DNA from 2 places in the Klebsiella quasivariicola genome. Region 2 is predicted to be linked to the other one. Evidence: predicted binding sites of a transcription regulator. Region 2 holds the regulator's gene; the other holds the start of a gene.
What was found. Region 2 encodes sigma-54, which starts transcription at its own class of promoters, with help from an activator protein. Its sites were predicted from a motif close to GTTGGCACANNTTTCGCTNT; they were not measured.

Region 1: a site for sigma-54 is predicted at 3,256-3,275, ahead of glnA (glutamate--ammonia ligase). Genes of this name have one in related genera too.

The regions. Positions count from the first base shown of each region.
Region 1 is NZ_CP022823.1:5,461,881-5,470,927, reverse strand. It holds gene glnG (nitrogen regulation protein NR(I)) at 1-512, opposite strand, end outside; gene glnL (nitrogen regulation protein NR(II)) at 521-1,570, opposite strand; gene glnA (glutamate--ammonia ligase) at 1,759-3,168, opposite strand; gene typA (ribosome-dependent GTPase TypA) at 3,547-5,370, shown strand; gene B8P98_RS27480 (GntR family transcriptional regulator) at 5,569-6,279, shown strand; gene B8P98_RS27475 (sugar phosphate isomerase/epimerase family protein) at 6,287-7,267, shown strand; gene B8P98_RS27470 (MFS transporter) at 7,368-8,630, shown strand; gene yihX (glucose-1-phosphatase) at 8,781-9,047, shown strand, end outside.
Region 2 is NZ_CP022823.1:537,880-546,926, forward strand. It holds gene rapZ (RNase adapter RapZ) at 1-807, opposite strand, end outside; gene ptsN (PTS IIA-like nitrogen regulatory protein PtsN) at 853-1,341, opposite strand; gene hpf (ribosome hibernation promoting factor) at 1,411-1,698, opposite strand; gene rpoN (RNA polymerase factor sigma-54) at 1,721-3,154, opposite strand; gene lptB (LPS export ABC transporter ATP-binding protein) at 3,202-3,927, opposite strand; gene lptA (lipopolysaccharide ABC transporter substrate-binding protein LptA) at 3,934-4,479, opposite strand; gene lptC (LPS export ABC transporter periplasmic protein LptC) at 4,448-5,023, opposite strand; gene kdsC (3-deoxy-manno-octulosonate-8-phosphatase KdsC) at 5,020-5,586, opposite strand; gene kdsD (arabinose-5-phosphate isomerase KdsD) at 5,601-6,605, opposite strand; gene B8P98_RS02735 (calcium/sodium antiporter) at 6,602-7,579, opposite strand; gene mlaF (phospholipid ABC transporter ATP-binding protein MlaF) at 7,789-8,601, shown strand; gene mlaE (lipid asymmetry maintenance ABC transporter permease subunit MlaE) at 8,609-9,047, shown strand, end outside.

The sequences.
Region 1 (9,047 bases), 620 kb from region 2:
CCGGATTCACCATTGATCAATACGCTGATGGATGAGCGCGACAAGCGGCCAATAATGCGAAAGACATCCTGCATAGCCGGCGCTTCGCCAATGATATCGGCGGTTGGGCTACTTATCGGCGCATTTCGCGGCTGCTGTTGCTCTTGATAGTGGCTAATCGCCCGGTCGACCAGGGCGACGGCTTCATCAATATCAAAAGGTTTGGGCAGATAATCAAACGCGCCTTGCTGATAAGCGCTGACCGCAGCGTCCAGATCGGAATGCGCGGTCATTATGATGACCGGAAGCATTGGATGACGCTGCTTAATTTGTTTGAGCAGCGCCAGACCATCCATTCCCGGCATACGGATATCTGACAGCAGGACATCCGGGGTTTTGGTGGTGAGGGCATCTAGCACCTCATTGCCGCTTTCGAACGTTGTGCAGCTCAAGCCGGCTCCGGTGAGCGCGCGTTCAAGCACCCAGCGGATGGAGCTATCGTCATCAACGATCCAGGCTATCCCTCGTTGCATAAACACCTCTACTTCCGAATAGGCAGGTATACCGAAAATTCGGTATGACCCGGCCAGCTGGTGAATTCAATTTTGCCGGAGTGCTGATCGATAAGGCTGCGGGCGATCGATAAACCCAGACCGGTACCGCCTTCGCGGCCGCTGACCATCGGATAAAACAGCGTATCCTGAAGATGGGGCGGAATACCCGGGCCATTATCTTCAACGTCAATACGGGCGGCGAGGCGATAACGCACCCCGTGCAGCGTCAGCTGGAAAGCAGTGCGGGTGCGGAGAACAATTTCGCCCCCTTCCGGCCCCAGCGCCTGCAGCGCATTACGGACGATGTTCAGCAACACCTGTTCAATTTGATCCGGGTCGTGGGGTAGCTCTGGTAGGCTGGGGTCGTAATCGCGGATCAACTTCACGTTGTCCGGTAACTCCATGGAGACCAGTTTCACTACCCGCTCGGCGACTTTGTGGATGCTTTCGGTAACGTGCATACCCGGATGCTGTGGCCCAAGCAGGCGGTCGACCAGATTTCTCAGCCGATCGGCTTGCTCAATGATCACTTTGGTATATTCCGTTAGCGCCGGGTCGGGCAGGGCTTTGCTGAGCAGCTGTGCCGCGCCGCGCAGGCCACCTAACGGGTTTTTTATCTCATGTGCCAGGCCGCGGACCAGATCGCGGGCGGCGACCTGCTGCGCGTGCTGCAGCTGCTCCTGGCTCAGGCGGCGCTGGTTATCCATCGGCGCCATTTCCAGCAGAATAAAGCCTTCCGGTAGCCGCTGGGCGGTCAGCGACAGGATGTGCGAGCGGCCATCGATAACCAGCGTGACTTCGTTATCGGTAAATCCCTGGCCCGCCTGCAGACTCTCCTGCATCAGCCCAATATTCAGTGAGAAATAGCTCAACAGCTCAGGTAACGGGGTGCCAAACAGCTTGCGCGAACTCTGCGCCAGCAGCTGCTGCGCCGCAGGGTTGGCAAAGTGCACCGCCAGGTCATCATCGACCAGTAAAATACTGTTGATAAGAGAGTTAAGGATCTGCCCAGCATCGGGCAGTGTGCCTGTTGCCATTCGACAGTCTCCTGAAAATGAGTGCACCAATTTAGTGCAGTATAGCTTTTTAGCGGTAAAAAGCTCGCGAGATCAGCGTGTTGGTGGAGAAAAAAGCCCATCCTGAGATGGGCTGAAAGTTTCCACGGCAACAAAATATCCCGGGCATCCCGCGCCACAACACGACATACCCTGGATTTACAGCAAAATTAGACGCTGTAGTACAGTTCGAACTCAACCGGATGCGGCGTCATGCGTACACGGTCGTTCTCTTCCAGACGCAGGGCGATGTAGGCATCGATAGCGTCATTGGTGAACACGCCGCCAGCGGTCAGGAACTCGCGGTCAGCATCCAGGGCCTGCAGGGCTTCTTCCAGAGAGCCTGCAACCTGCGGGATCTCTTTCGCTTCTTCCGGCGGCAGGTCATACAGGTTTTTGTCCATTGCTTCGCCCGGATGGATTTTGTTCTTGATACCATCAAGGCCAGCCATCAGCAGCGCCGCAAAGCACAGGTACGGGTTGGCAGCCGGGTCCGGGAAACGCACTTCGATACGACGCGCTTTCGGAGAGGTTACTACCGGAATACGGATAGAGGCAGAGCGGTTACGGGCAGAGTAAGCCAGCATAACCGGCGCTTCGTAACCCGGGACCAGACGCTTGTAGGAGTTGGTGGTCGGGTTCGCCAGGGCGTTGATGGCTTTAGCGTGTTTGATGACGCCGCCGATGTAGAACAGCGCCTGCTCAGACAGACCAGCGTATTTGTCGCCGGAGAACAGGTTAGTCCCGTTTTTCGCCAGAGACATATGGCAGTGCATGCCGGAGCCGTTATCGCCGAACATTGGTTTCGGCATAAAGGTCGCGGTTTTACCGAAGCGGTGAGCGACGTTGTGAACAACGTATTTGTAAATCTGAATTTCGTCCGCTTTTTTGGTCATGGTGTTGAAGCGGGTTGCCACTTCGTTCTGACCTGCGGTAGCCACTTCGTGGTGGTGAGCTTCAACAACCAGGCCCATCTCTTCCATGATCATACACATGGTGGAACGGATATCCTGAGAAGAGTCTACTGGCGGAACCGGGAAGTAACCCCCTTTCACGCCCGGACGGTGACCTTTGTTACCGCCTTCGTATTTGGTGGAGGAGTTCCACGCACCTTCGATGTCATCGATCGCGACATGGGAGCCGGAGATAGAGGCGCCAAAACGGATGTCGTCGAACAGGAAGAATTCTGGTTCTGGCCCGAACAGGACGGTGTCAGCGATGCCAGTGGCGCGCAGGTACTCTTCAGCGCGTTTCGCGATGGAGCGCGGGTCACGGTCATAGCCCTGCAGGGTGCCTGGCTCGAGGATATCGCAGCGGATGATCAGGGTCGGTTCTTCGTAGAACGGGTCAATGACCGCGGTGGACGCGTCCGGCATCAGGACCATGTCAGATTCGTTGATACCTTTCCAGCCACCAATCGAGGAGCCATCAAACATTTTGCCTTCTTCGAAGAATTCGGCATTTACCTGATGAGACGGAATCGTGACGTGCTGTTCTTTACCTTTGGTATCGGTGAAGCGCAGATCGACAAACTTCACTTCGTGCTCGTTCAGCATCGTCAAAACGTGTTCAGCGGACATACTTAAACTCTCCCGGATTGGTCATTGTCGTCGTGGTAACGAAAACTTCATACTGCTTAAAAGTGGCGTTGTTGCCTTAAAAAATATAAAGCGAAATCTGTGCCAACTTTTAAATGCCCCATAAAACGCTGTATCATGCGCACCATAGTGCAAAAGGACTGCACCATGATGGAGATAATGCACCAAAATAGTGCCTCAGTGTGAACATTGAGCACCATTTTGGTGCAATTTTTGTTACGGTGCCCTTTTATCGCTCCGTGAAAGCGGTCACAAAGAAACTCTGCAATACTTGTTTGCGGAGGATGTTTGTGATCCTGTTCAGTCCTTCGCTTAATACGTGTACAATAACGCGCTATTTCTAATGCCTGAGGCAAAGTTGTGATCGAAAATCTGCGTAATATCGCCATCATCGCGCACGTTGACCATGGTAAAACTACCCTGGTTGACAAGCTGCTACAGCAATCCGGTACGTTCGACGCACGTACTGAAGCACAAGAACGTGTGATGGACTCCAACGATTTGGAGAAAGAGCGTGGGATTACCATCCTCGCTAAAAACACCGCAATCAAATGGAATGATTACCGTATCAACATCGTTGATACCCCAGGGCACGCCGACTTCGGAGGTGAAGTTGAGCGTGTTATGTCCATGGTTGACTCTGTGCTGCTGGTGGTAGATGCCTTTGATGGCCCGATGCCGCAAACGCGCTTCGTGACCAAAAAAGCTTTTGCCCACGGTCTGAAGCCGATCGTGGTCATTAACAAAGTTGACCGCCCGGGCGCGCGTCCGGATTGGGTTGTCGATCAGGTGTTCGACCTGTTCGTTAACCTCGACGCGACCGACGAACAGCTGGACTTCCCGATCGTTTACGCGTCCGCGCTGAACGGTATCGCCGGTCTGGACCACGAAGACATGGCTGACGACATGACCCCGCTGTATCAGGCGATTGTCGATCGCGTGCCGGCGCCGGACGTTGACCTTGACGGCCCGCTGCAGATGCAGATCTCCCAGCTGGACTACAACAACTACGTTGGCGTCATCGGCATCGGCCGCATCAAACGCGGTAAAGTGAAGCCGAACCAGCAGGTCACTATCATCGATAGCGAAGGCAAAACCCGTAACGGTAAAGTTGGTAAAGTGCTGACTCACCTGGGTCTTGAGCGTATCGAGAGCGACGTAGCTGAAGCGGGCGACATCATCGCGATCACCGGTCTGGGTGAGCTGAACATCTCCGACACCATCTGCGACCCGCAGAATGTCGAAGCGCTGCCGGCCCTGTCCGTTGATGAGCCGACCGTTTCCATGTTCTTCAACGTCAACACCTCTCCGTTCTGCGGTAAAGAAGGTAAGTTCGTTACCTCTCGCCAGATCCTGGACCGTCTGAACAAAGAGCTGGTGCACAACGTGGCGCTGCGCGTTGAAGAAACCGAAGACGCTGACGCGTTCCGCGTTTCCGGCCGTGGTGAACTGCACCTGTCTGTTCTGATTGAAAACATGCGTCGTGAAGGTTTCGAGATGGCGGTTTCCCGTCCGAAAGTTATCTTCCGCGAAATCGATGGCCGTAAACAAGAGCCGTTCGAGAACGTGACGCTGGACGTCGAAGAGCAGCACCAGGGTTCTGTCATGCAGGCGCTGGGCGAGCGTAAAGGCGACCTGAAAAACATGAATCCGGACGGTAAAGGCCGCGTACGTCTCGACTACGTGATCCCAAGCCGCGGTCTGATCGGCTTCCGTTCAGAATTCATGACCATGACCTCCGGTACCGGTCTGCTGTACTCCACCTTCAGTCACTACGACGACGTTCGTCCGGGCGAAGTGGGCCAGCGTAACAACGGCGTGCTGATCTCCAACGGTCAGGGTAAAGCGGTAGCGTTCGCGCTGTTCGGTCTGCAGGATCGCGGTAAGCTGTTCCTCGGTCACGGTGCGGAAGTTTACGAAGGCCAGATCATCGGTATTCACAGCCGCTCTAACGACCTGACCGTAAACTGCCTGACCGGTAAGAAACTGACCAACATGCGTGCGTCCGGTACTGACGAAGCCACGGTTCTGGTTCCGCCGGTTAAGATGACCCTGGAACAGGCTCTGGAGTTCATCGATGACGACGAACTGGTAGAAGTCACTCCGACCTCTATCCGTATCCGTAAACGTCACCTGACCGAGAACGACCGTAAACGCGCGATGCGCGGTGCAAAAGAAGAGTAATTTTTCTTTTCTTTGTTCGCTAAACCCCGCCTCTCCGGCGGGGTTTTTTTATGGGCGGAATCTGCTTATCGTCGTACTGTCTCCGGGATCCCGAGAGAGCTCGGTCACATTTATATCTAAAGTTTGCGCGAGGAATTGCTTTCTTTTTTTACGGAAGAGTAAGATGAGTCATCTGGTTTAAACCAAATGGATTAAACAATGACTGAAAATCTCTCCACTGTCGAAAATGCGAAAGAGAAACTGGATCTGTGGCTTAAGCAAGGGCTGACGGTTGCGGGGGGGAAACTGCCGTCAGAAAGAGAGCTTGGTGAGTTACTGGGCATCAAACGGATGACGCTGCGTCAGGCGCTGCTCGGCCTGGAAGCGGAATCGAGGATTTTTCGTAAAGACCGTAAAGGATGGTTTGTCGCCCAGCCGCGTTTTAACTATAGCCCTGAGCTCTCCGCGAGCTTTCAGCGGGCCGCCATTGAGCAGGGCAGAGAACCCTCATGGGGCTTTTTTGAGAAACAGCGTACCCGAGAGTATCCCGACGTTGCTAAGCCCCTGCTCGCAGCAACCCCGGCTGATGATTTATATCTGGTGACCGGCTGGGGAGCGCTGGAAGGGCATAAAGTTTTCTACCACGAGACCTTTATCAATCCTAACGTCGCGCCAGGTTTTATTGACAGACTTAAGAACCAGTCTTTTTCCTCCGTTTGGGAGCGTGAATATCACAAACCTGTCGTCATTAAAAAGCTGGCCTTTCGACCCGTAAGAATGTCGGGAGAGGTGAGCAAATTTATCGGCGGCTCTGCGGGCCTGCCAGCCATCCTGATTGAAAAACACCGTGCCGATAGTGAAGGTAATATTGTGCAGATAGATCTCGAATACTGGCGATTTGAAGCTGTGGATCTCTTTATTAACTTGTAGGTATTTTATGGTCACTAAAGATAACGCCGGGAAGATCCTTTCCCGTATTGATAATATACCGCTCTACCTTCATGCCTATGCCTATCATTTGAATATGCGGCTTGAACGTATTTTACCGAATGATTTGCTGAACATCGCAGACAGCCTGCATTTAAAGGGGGTGAAAATACATGTTCTTGATGGCGAGCGTTACTCGCTGAGCAATATGAATGATATCCAGTTAGCCGAGTTTGGTGATAAAGCAAAATCGTTGCAGCTGGATATTCATATCGAGACCAGTGCCTCCGATAAACCGACTATCGATCAGGCCGTTACTATCGCCTTAAAAACAGGCGCATCCTCCGTTCGCTTTTATCCTCGTTATGAAGGGCATTTACACGACGTTATTGAAAAAATCGCCTTCGATATTCAATATATTAAAAAAGCATATAGCCATACCGGCCTGACGTTCACCCTTGAGCAACATGAAGATCTGAAAAGCGTTGAACTGGTGAATTTAATTAAACACAGCGAGATGCCATCTCTATCGCTCCTTTTTGACTTTGCCAATATGATCAACGCCAATGAACGACCGCTTGAGGCGTTAGCGTTGATGTCACCTTACATTACGCAGGTTCATATTAAAGATGCTTGTATTATTGCTGAGAACGGTGGGCTTGGGCATCGGGCCTGTAACTCAGGCCAGGGCGATATGCCATTTAAGGCGCTGCTGACGAAATTAATTTGCCTTGGCGATGACCAGCCGCAGGTCATCGCGTATGGCCTGGAAGAGGAGGTGGATTACTATGCTCCCCCGTTCCGGTTTGCCACGGAAGGTGACAACCCGTGGATCCCGTGGCGGCAGATGAGCGAAACCCCACTGCCTGACGCTGACCAGCTTGAAGAACGACTGCTGAAAGAAAAGCAGGATGCAATTGCGCAGTTGAAATATGTCGAAGATACTTTGCAAATAATAAAAGACGAAGCGCTTGCCGTACTGGCACACTAAATTTATCGATAATTCGTTATACCGGAACATCATTTTTAATAAATGATGATGGTTTGTTATATTCCTTAAACCAAATGATGTTAAATCATTAGGGGAACCTATGCTCACGAAAAAGAAATGGGCTATATTCAGTTTATTAACCCTGTGCGGCGGCACCATTTATAAACTGCCTTCACTGAAAGATGCCTTTTATATTCCCATGCAGGACTATTTTCATCTGACTAATGGCCAGATAGGTAATGCCATGTCGGTGAACTCCTTGGTGACCACGATTGGTTTTTTCTTGTCAATTTACTTTGCCGATAAGCTTCCTCGCCGTTACACCATGTCATTGTCACTGATTGCGACAGGTTTATTAGGAATTTACCTGACGACGATGCCTGGATATTGGGGGGTTCTCTTCGTTTGGGCCTTATTTGGTGTCACCTGCGATATGATGAACTGGCCGGTGTTATTAAAGTCGGTGAGTCGGCTGGGTAACAGCGAACAGCAGGGGCGATTATTTGGTTTCTTTGAAACCGGACGGGGGATTGTCGACACGATTATTGCTTTCTCTGCCCTGGCTATTTTCACCTGGTTTGGTAGCGGTTTGCTGGGTTTTAAAGCCGGGATCTGGTTCTACGCTCTCATCGTGATTGTTGTCGGGATCATGCTGTTTTTTATGCTGAAAGAAAAGGATGAGGATGCGCCTGAGAAAACTATCGCCGAGAGCGCGACAGAGAAAAGTAGCATCTCTTCGGTATTAAAAGATAGAACCATCTGGCTCATCGCGTTCAACGTCTTCTTCGTTTACGCCGTTTACTGTGGACTTACTTTCTTTATCCCCTTCCTGAAAAATATCTACCTGTTGCCGGTGGCGCTGGTGGGCGCCTACGGCATCATTAATCAGTATTGTTTAAAAATGGTTGGCGGACCGATTGGCGGCCTGATAGCCGATAAAATCCTTAAGTCGCCTAGCAAATATCTCTTCTATACCTTCTGTGTCAGTACCGTGGCCTTAGTCGCGTTAATATTGTTGCCCCATGAAAGTATGCCGGTCTATCTGGGCATGATCTGCACCCTCGGATTTGGCGCGATTGTGTTTACGCAGCGAGCGGTATTCTTTGCTCCGATCGGGGAAGCAAAAATCGCTGAAAACCGGACAGGCGCAGCCATGGCGCTGGGGAGCTTTATAGGCTATGCGCCGGCCATGTTCTGCTACAGCCTGTACGGCTACATTCTTGACCTCAACCCAGGTCTGGCAGGCTACAAGATAGTCTTTGGCATCATGGCGGGCTTTGCGCTCTGCGGCGCGTTCGTTTCGGTCATGTTAGTGAAACGAATTAGCGGTGGCAGGAAAACGCTGCGCGCTGCGACTGAATAACCCCCCACCTCATTTTGTTTATTCAAAGCCGCGCTATGCGGCTTTGTTCGTCAGGGGCTGGCGACCCACGCGGTTGTTTCAGGTTTATGCATAGTCAAACCTCATCTTTCCCGCTAAAGTTAATTTTCCACGGCGCGGAAGGAGACAAAAATGCTCTATATCTTTGATTTAGGTAATGTGATTGTCGACATTGACTTCAACCGGGTATTGGGAGCCTGGAGTGATTTAACCCGCATCCCGCTGGCGACGCTTAAGCAACATTTCACCATGGGAGAGGCTTTCCATCAGCATGAGCGCGGCGAGATCAGCGATGAAGACTTTGCCGCTGCCATGTGTCATGAAATGAATATGTCCCTCAGCTATGAGCAGTTTGCTCACGGTTGGCAGGCGGTATTCGTCGCGCTGCGCCCGGAGGTG
Region 2 (9,047 bases):
GCCGCGGGAGCGGAAGTAGTCAGCCAGTTGTTCAGCAATATAAACTGAACGATGTTTCCCGCCGGTACAACCAATGGCCACCGTCAGATAGCTGCGATTGTTGGTCTCCAGCATCGGTAGCCATAGCTCAAGATAGCTCCGGGTCTGATAAATAAAGTTGTGCACTTCGGTGTGCCGGTCGAGGAAGGCGGCCACCGGCTTATCCAGACCGGTCATCGGGCGTAGTTTCGGATCCCAGTGCGGGTTGGGCAGGAAACGTACGTCAAAGACGTAATCAGCATCGATCGGGATGCCGTGCTTAAAGCCGAAGGATTCGAAGACCATCGTCAGTTCACGCTCGCGTTTGCCTAACAGGCGAGTACGCAGCATCTCGGCCAGCTCATGCACCGACATTTCGGACGTATCGACGATCAGATCCGCGCGGGAACGCAGTGGTTCCAGCAGATCGCTCTCTTCGTCGATGGCGCTTTCCAGCGACAGATTTTTACTGGAGAGCGGATGTAAGCGACGGGTATCGCTGTAACGGCGGATCAGCGTGTTGCGGTCGGCATCGAGAAACAGCAGCTGCGGAGAAAAGCATTCCGGCAGATTCTGCATCGCCTGCTCAAAGATCTCCGGGGATTCCGGCATGTTACGCACGTCGATGCTGACGGCCGCGGAGATATTACGGTCAGCCAGCGACCGCGCCAGGTCGGGCAGCAGCACGACCGGCAGGTTATCCACGCAGTAAAAGCCCATATCTTCCAGCGCTCGCAGAGCGACGGATTTCCCCGAGCCCGAGCGGCCGCTGACGATCATCAGTACCATGTACCGTTTCTCCTCAGTACGATAAAGGATAAGGTGCGACTGCCGTTATGCGTCATCGCTGCTTCCTGCTTCGGTGATGATCTCATACAACTCTTCATCGCTCTGCGCCGCGCGCAGGCGACGACAAATGGCTTTGTCCGCCAGCCGTTTGGCCACCAGGGAGAGCGTATGCAGGTGGGTTTTTGTCTGATCGGCCGGCACCAGCAGCGCGAACAGCAGGTCGACAGGCTGATTGTCGATCGCGTCGAAGGCGATGGGGGTTTCCAGCTGGACAAAAACGCCGACAGCACGCAGCGTATCCTCTTCCAGTTTTCCGTGGGGAATGGCAATACCATTGCCAATTCCGGTACTGCCCATTTTTTCGCGGGTGAGGATCGCTTCGAATACCACCTGCGGCGGCAAACTTAACTGTTTGGCGGCCAGTTCGCTAATGATTTCCAGAGCGCGCTTCTTGCTCTGGCAGTGAACCTGGCTACGGGTACATTCCTGGTTCAGGACGTTGCTCAGTTGTAGAGCCGAATCGTTGTTCATCATAATTTCACCTGAGCGCCCCCGCGGCCGTCGTCGATATTCACTGACGGCGGTCGCAGGGGGCCCGGACAATTAGTGTTGTTTTAGTTTATCTTTGTGCTTCGTTAACTGTCTTGCCAGCTTATCGATAAGACCATCGACAGCTGCATACATATCCTGCCCTTCCGCACTGGCATGGATTTCGCCACCGTTGACATGCAGATTCGCGTCCGCAATTTGCGTCACTTTCTCTACTTTTAACACAATATAGACCTGATTGATCCGGTCGAAAAATTGCTCCAGCTTGCTGAACTTCGCGGTGACGAAGTCGCGCATGGCGGGAGTGATCTCGACGTTGTGTCCTGTAATGTTGAGCTGCATAGTGTCTTCCTTATCGGTTGTGTCAGACCAGTTGTTTACGCTGGTTTGACGGCGGGATGGATAAAGACTCTCTGTACTTCGCGACAGTGCGGCGCGCCACCATGATACCCTGCTCGGACAGCATGGAGGTGAGCTTACTGTCGCTCAACGGCTTCGCGGGGTTTTCCGCGGCGATGAGCTTCTTCACCAGCGCGCGAATGGCCGTCGACGAGGCTTCGCCGCCGCCTTCGGTATTCACATGGCTGGAGAAGAAATACTTCAGTTCAAAAATACCGCGCGGACTGTGCAGATATTTTTGCGTGGTCACACGGGAAATCGTCGATTCATGCATCTCGACGGCCTGGGCGATATCGGCCAGCACCATCGGCTTCATATACTCTTCACCCTGCTCGAAAAAAGCCTGCTGTTGTTCAACGATGCAGCGGCTAACGCGCAGCAGCGTATCGTTACGGCTTTCCAGACTTTTGATCAGCCAGCGGGCTTCCTGCAGATTGCTGCGAATAAACTGACTGTCGGCGTCATTGCGGGCGCTGTTGCCCATTGCTGCATACTGTTGATTGATTTTCAGCCGGGGTATGCTGTCGGCATTGAGCTCCACGGCCCAGCGGCCGCTAACCTTGCGGACCAGTACGTCGGGAATGACATATTCTGGTTCGCTGGTCTGAATGGACTGACCAGGGCGAGGATCCAGCGACTGGATCAGGTTCACCGCCTCTTTCAGCACCTCTTCTTTCAGGCGCGTCACCCGCATCAGGGTGCGGAAATCATGGTTGGCCAGCAGATCGAGATGCTCGCTGATAATCAGCCGGGCCTCGTCCAGCCACGGCGTCTCTTTGGCGAATTGCGACAGCTGGATCAGCAGGCAGTCGCGCAGATCTTTCGCCGCGACGCCAACCGGATCAAAACGCTGAATACGCTTCAGAACGGCTTCCACCTCTTCCAGACCGATCTCGTCATCGCCGATGCTGTCGACGATATCTTCAATCTGAACGGTGAGGTAGCCCGTATCGTCGACGGCGTCGACGATGGAGGTGGCAATGGCGCGGTCGGTGTCGGTGAAAGGCGTTAGCTCAACCTGCCACATCAGGTAATCCTGAAGCGTCTGGGTGGTTTCACCTTGATAGACGGGCAGCTCGTCGTCCTGATAGTCGACGCCGTTACCCGACGGCGTGCCGGCGGTATAAATTTCATCCCAGCTGGCATCGAGGGGCAGCTCGTCGGGCATCTCTTTTTGCTCAAGCGCGTCGACGGTATCGAGGGACTCGCGGTCCTCCACCTCTTTTGCCTCTACCTCGTCGTGAAGATCGGTTTGCTCAAGCAACGGGTTACTTTCCAGCGCTTGCTGGAGCTCTTGCTGGAGTTCTAACGTGGACAACTGCAGCAAACGAATCGCCTGCTGCAGCTGCGGCGTCATGGCAAGCTGTTGGCTAAGCCTTAATTGCAAACCTTGCTTCATGTTCAGGGTAAATATCTCCGGCTAAAACGTCTGTAACCTCTACCCTATCAGAGTCTGAAGTCTTCCCCAAGATACACGCGCTTAACCTGCTCATCTTCGAGGATCTGCTGCGGTGTACCATGAGCGATAAGGTGTCCCTGACTGACAATATACGCCCGTTCGCAGACCGCGAGGGTCTCACGGACGTTATGGTCGGTAATCAGCACGCCGAGGCCACTGTCGCGCAGGTGCTCAATGATGCGTTTAATATCGATAACGGAGATCGGGTCAACGCCGGCAAAGGGTTCATCCAGAAGGATAAATTTCGGGTTCGCCGCCAGCGCGCGGGCGATCTCGACGCGGCGGCGTTCACCACCGGAGAGCGCCTGACCGAGGCTGTCGCGCAGGTGCTCAATATGAAACTCTTCCATCAGCTCTTTGGCGCGATCTTCCCGCTGCTCGCTGCTCAAATCGTCACGGATCTGCAGGACCGCCATCAGGTTGTCATAGACGCTCAGGCGACGGAAAATGGAGGCTTCCTGCGGCAGATAGCCGATGCCCCGGCGCGCGCGCGCGTGCAGCGGCAGCAAACTGATGTCTTCGTCATCGATAATAATATTGCCCGCATCGCGCGGCACAATACCGACCACCATGTAGAAGGTGGTGGTTTTACCGGCGCCGTTCGGGCCGAGCAAGCCGACAATCTCCCCGGAATTAACGGTGAGACTGACATCTTCCACCACGCGGCGGCCTTTGTAAGCTTTAGCGAGATTCTTCGCAGTTAAGGTTGCCATAACGAATTAGTTACTCTTCTTTTGCTGGTTGCCGCTTTTGTCCTGCAGCTCAGACGGCACCAGAACGGTGGTGACGCGTCGACCTTTGTCGCTGAAGGCCTGCATTTTTTGCTCTTTCACCAGATAGGTGATCTTGTCGCCCTTGATGTTGCTGTCGAGCTGTTCCAGATAAGCGTTACCGGTCAGCACGACGTAATCGTTCTGCAGCTCGTAGCGCATTTTCGACGCCCGGCCTTTTACCGGTTTGCCATTATCCTGCATCTGATAGAAAGTGGCCGGGTTACCAAAACCTTCGATCACCTCTTTGCCTTTCTCATTGCCCGGACGGGTGACCACCACTTTATCCGCGTTAATTTTGATCGTCCCCTGGGTCACGACCACGTTACCGGTGAAGGTGACGACGTTGCCCTGCATGTCCAGCGACTGCTGATCGGACTCGATGTGGATCGGCTGATCGGTATCACCCGTCTTGGCCAGAGCTGGCAGGCTGGCGGCCAGTAACGCGCCGGCGAGCGCAATCTTAAGGCTGAGTTTGTTTGTTCTGAATTTCATAAGAGGTTCTCACCTTTTCAATCAGCTCGGCATTTTTACTGCGAAGGTTTCCACGCATTTTCAGGCCGCTGGAATTAAATGTGGTGCCGTATAACGTCACCATGTCATCGGAGGTAACATCCTGCGTTACCAGATTTATCTGGGCGTTATCCGTCGTAATTTTGCGCAGTTGAGAATCCGGCGCGAGCGCATTCACCTCAACGTGCCCGTAAAGATAGAGCATCCGGTCATTCGTCAGCTTCGCTTTGTCTGCCCTGACCGACCAGGTCGGCACCTTATTGGTATCGAAGGTGGTCATGACTGGTTTGGTAAACCAGGAGACCTCCTGATCGGAAAAGTATTCCACGTGTTCGGCAATCAGCCGATAGCTCAGGGCACCTTCCGGACTGTACACCACGGTGTCGGTATGTTCGCTTTTATACGTCGGGTCGTTTGGATTGACCTCCGGCTGGGCCGTGTCGTCCGTATTCGCCAGATTCAGGCCGATGAGGATCAGCGCGAGCAGCGACAGTAAAATGATAACCCAACGTCTGGTTTTACTCATATTGATTGCCCTTTGGCCTCATCCAACTTGCCCTGCGCCAATAGTAACAAATCGCAGACTTCACGTACCGCGCCACGGCCGCCATTAATCCGGGTGATGTAATCGGCGCGCGGCAACAGTAGCGGATGTGCATCTGCGACGGCGACACTGAGGCCCACTTCGGCCATCACCGGCCAGTCAATGAGATCGTCACCGATGTAGGCGACTTCGTCCGCGCCTACGCCCAGTTTGTCGGTAAGATCGCGGAACGCCAGCAGTTTATCCGACTGCCCCTGATACAAATGCGTGATGCCCAGCGTCTGACAGCGATCTTCTACCAGTTTAGCTTTTCGTCCGGTAATAATCGCCACTTCAATGCCCGAGGTCAGCGCACAGCGAATACCATAGCCATCACGGACGTTGAACGCCTTCAGTTCCTCGCCCTGGTTACCCATATAGATAAGCCCGTCGGATAATACACCGTCGACATCGAGGATCAGCAAACGGATCTTCGCCGCGCGATCGAGAAACGCCTGGCTTACCGGCCCGTAGCAGGTCGCTAACTGAGCATCAGCATTATTCATTATTTTTTCCTTACTTACACTACGCCCGCGCGCAGCAGATCGTGCATATGTACCACACCCAGCAGATGGTCGCCATCGGCAACCAGCACGCAGGTAATATGACGGGATTGCATCAGGTTGAGCGCATCCACCGCCAGAGTGCCGGGACGGATACGGATCCCCCCCCGGGTCATGACGTCGGCAATGCTGGCATCGCGCATATCGACGCCAGTATCAAAAACCCGGCGCAGGTCGCCATCGGTGAAAATGCCGATGATATTCATCTTGTCATCGCAGATGGCCGTCATACCTAAATTTTTACGCGTGATTTCCAGTAACGCATCGCGCAGGGTGGCCTGTAAGCCGACGTGCGGGATCTCATCACCGGTATGCATAATATCATTGACGCGCAGCAACAGCTTACGACCAAGTGCGCCGCCCGGATGCGAGAGGGCGAAATCCTCCGCGGTAAAGCCGCGGGCTTCCAGCAGGGCAACGGCGAGGGCATCGCCCATCACCAGTGCGGCAGTGGTGCTGGAGGTGGGGGCCAGCCCTAACGGACAGGCCTCTTTGGGTACTTTCACGCACAGATGAATGTCCGCCGCGCGCGCCATGCTGCTCTCCGGTCGGCTGGTCATACAGATAAGTTTCACCTGCTGGCGTTTCAGAACCGGGATCAGCGCCAGGATCTCATTCGATTCGCCAGAGTTCGACAGCGCAATCACGACATCCTGCGGCGTCACCATACCTAAATCACCGTGCGCGGCTTCGCCGGGATGGACAAAAAATGCCGAAGTGCCGGTACTGGCGAAAGTGGCGGCCATTTTGCGTCCGATGTGGCCGGATTTGCCCATCCCCATCACCACGACTTTCCCGCCGCAGCGGAAAATGGTTTCGCAGGCATGGGTAAAATCTTCATTTATATATTGATCGAGCTGGGCCAGACCTTCACGTTCAATTTCCAGCACCTGACGGCCTGCCTGTTGAAAGTCAAAATCCGTGGGCAAATCTATTTGCGACATGATGTAATCCCGAGTCATTCAACGAAGAGCGGTGCTGTCCAGAACAGCATCGCCAACCAAACCACAAAACCGCCGACCAGCAGCGCGCCAATCAGTCGGCCCGGCTGTTGCTGGCGGCGCCAGCACAGCACCGCGAAGATCAGGCTGACCAGCAGCATCACGCCATAATCGCGGGTAAAGGCTTCTGCGGCAAAGGTCCCCGGCGCAATCAGCGCGGGTAACCCCAGCACCAGCGCTATATTGAGGATGTTTGCGCCGATGATATTGCCGATGGCAATGTCATCTTCCCCTTTCCGCGCACCAGCGATGGCGGTGGCCAGCTCCGGTAAGCTGGTGCCGATAGCGATAACCGTTAAGCCAACGGTCAGTTCACTGATAGCAAAAAAGTTCGCCAGTACCGTCGCGTTATCCACCACCATACGGGTGGCCATCGGCATGACGATCATCGCCACCCCTAACCAGAGCAAGGCGACCGGCAGTGACCCTTCGCGCGGCAATTCCGCCAGCTGTTCCCGGGTCAGGCTATCGCTTCCCTGACGCTCTGCCAGACGCGCGATTTTGATAGTGAACAGCAGCCACAAAAGCGCCAGCGCCAGCAAAAATAGCCCGTCGAGACGGGACAGTTGTCCATCGTAGAGCACCAGTCCCGCCAGGACGCTCACTAGCAACATTAGCGGTAATTCGCGGCGCAGAATATCAGAATGCACGGTAAATGGCCTGAGTAAGGCGGCGAGACCGAGGATCAGTAAAATATTGGTGATGTTGGAGCCGAGCGCAGTGCCGACCGCCAGATCGGTCTGCCCATGCAGCGAGGCCGCGGTAGAGACCATGATCTCAGGCAAGCTGGTGCCGATACTGACCACTGTCATACCAATAACCAGCGGCGGGATCCCCAACATGCGACACAGAATAGAAGCGGCATAGACCAGACGATCGGCGCTGTAGACAACCAGCAGTAAACCAATAATTAACAGAGCCGTCGCTAAGAGCATCTAAAGTCCTTTCTTCAGGTATAATCGTCGCCTCGCTGGGTTATCCCTACGCAGCGTAACGAATTCTTAATTTTGACTTTATGTGTGCCAAAAGTAAAACAAATGCCAGCTTTCGCTAACCTGTGCAGGTAAGATTCTGTAAAAATGTTGTGATTGTGGCGCAAGAAAGGGCCATGCTTGCCCGTCAGGTGTTTAGTAAGGATGATTTTATGAGCCAAACTCAGGCGAATTTAGTTGAAGTGCGCGATATCCGCTTTTCTCGCGGCGATCGTGTGATCTTTGACGACATCTCGCTGTCGGTGCCGCGCGGTAAAATTACTGCGATTATGGGACCTTCGGGGATCGGCAAGACTACCCTGTTACGCCTGATCGGCGGGCAGATCCCGCCGGACAGGGGAGAGATCCTGTTCGATGGCGAGAACGTGCCGCAGATGACGCGTTCACGGCTTTACACGGTGCGTAAGCGGATGAGCATGCTGTTCCAGTCCGGCGCGTTGTTCACCGATCTCAATGTCTTTGATAATGTTGCCTATCCGCTGCGGGAACATACGCATCTGCCGCCTGCGCTGCTGCATACGACGGTGATGATGAAGCTGGAAGCGGTGGGGCTACGCGGTGCGGCGAAGTTAATGCCGTCCGAGCTTTCCGGTGGGATGGCGCGCCGCGCCGCGCTGGCAAGGGCCATTGCCCTGGAGCCGGATCTGATTATGTTCGACGAACCGTTCGTCGGACAGGATCCCATCACCATGGGCGTGCTGGTGAAGCTAATTTCTGAACTCAACAGTACGTTGGGTGTCACTTGCATCGTGGTTTCGCACGATGTGCCTGAGGTGCTTAGCATTGCGGACTACGCGTATATCGTGGCGGATAAAAAGATTGTCGCCCACGGTAGCGCTCAGTCGCTGCGGGAGAATGCCGATCCTCGGGTTCGTCAGTTCATTGATGGTATTGCCGACGGTCCGGTGCCGTTCCGTTATCCGGCTGGCGACTATCACCATGATTTATTAGGCATAGGGAGTTGAGCGACTCATGCTGTTTAATGCGCTGGCCGCGCTAGGGCATCGCGGTATTAAAACTACCGCGACGTTTGGACGCGCCGGATTAATGCTTTTCAACGCCGTTGTCGGCAAACCAGAGTTTCGCAAGCACGCGCCGCTGCTGGTTCGTCAGCTCTACAACGTTGGCGTTTTGTCGATGCTGATTATCATTGTCTCGGGCCTGTTTATCGGTATGGTGCTTGGGCTGCAGGGATATCTGGTCTTAACCACCTACAGTGCAGAGACCAGTCTTGGCATGCTGGTGGCACTGTCGCTGCTGCGCGAGCTGGGACCGGTAGTCGCCGCGCTGCTGTTTGCCGGGCGAGCCGGGTCGGCGCTGACCGCCGAGATTGGCCTGATGCGGGCCACGGAGCAGCTCTCCAGTATGGAGATGATGGCGGTGGATCCGCTGCGTCGCGTCATTTCCCCAC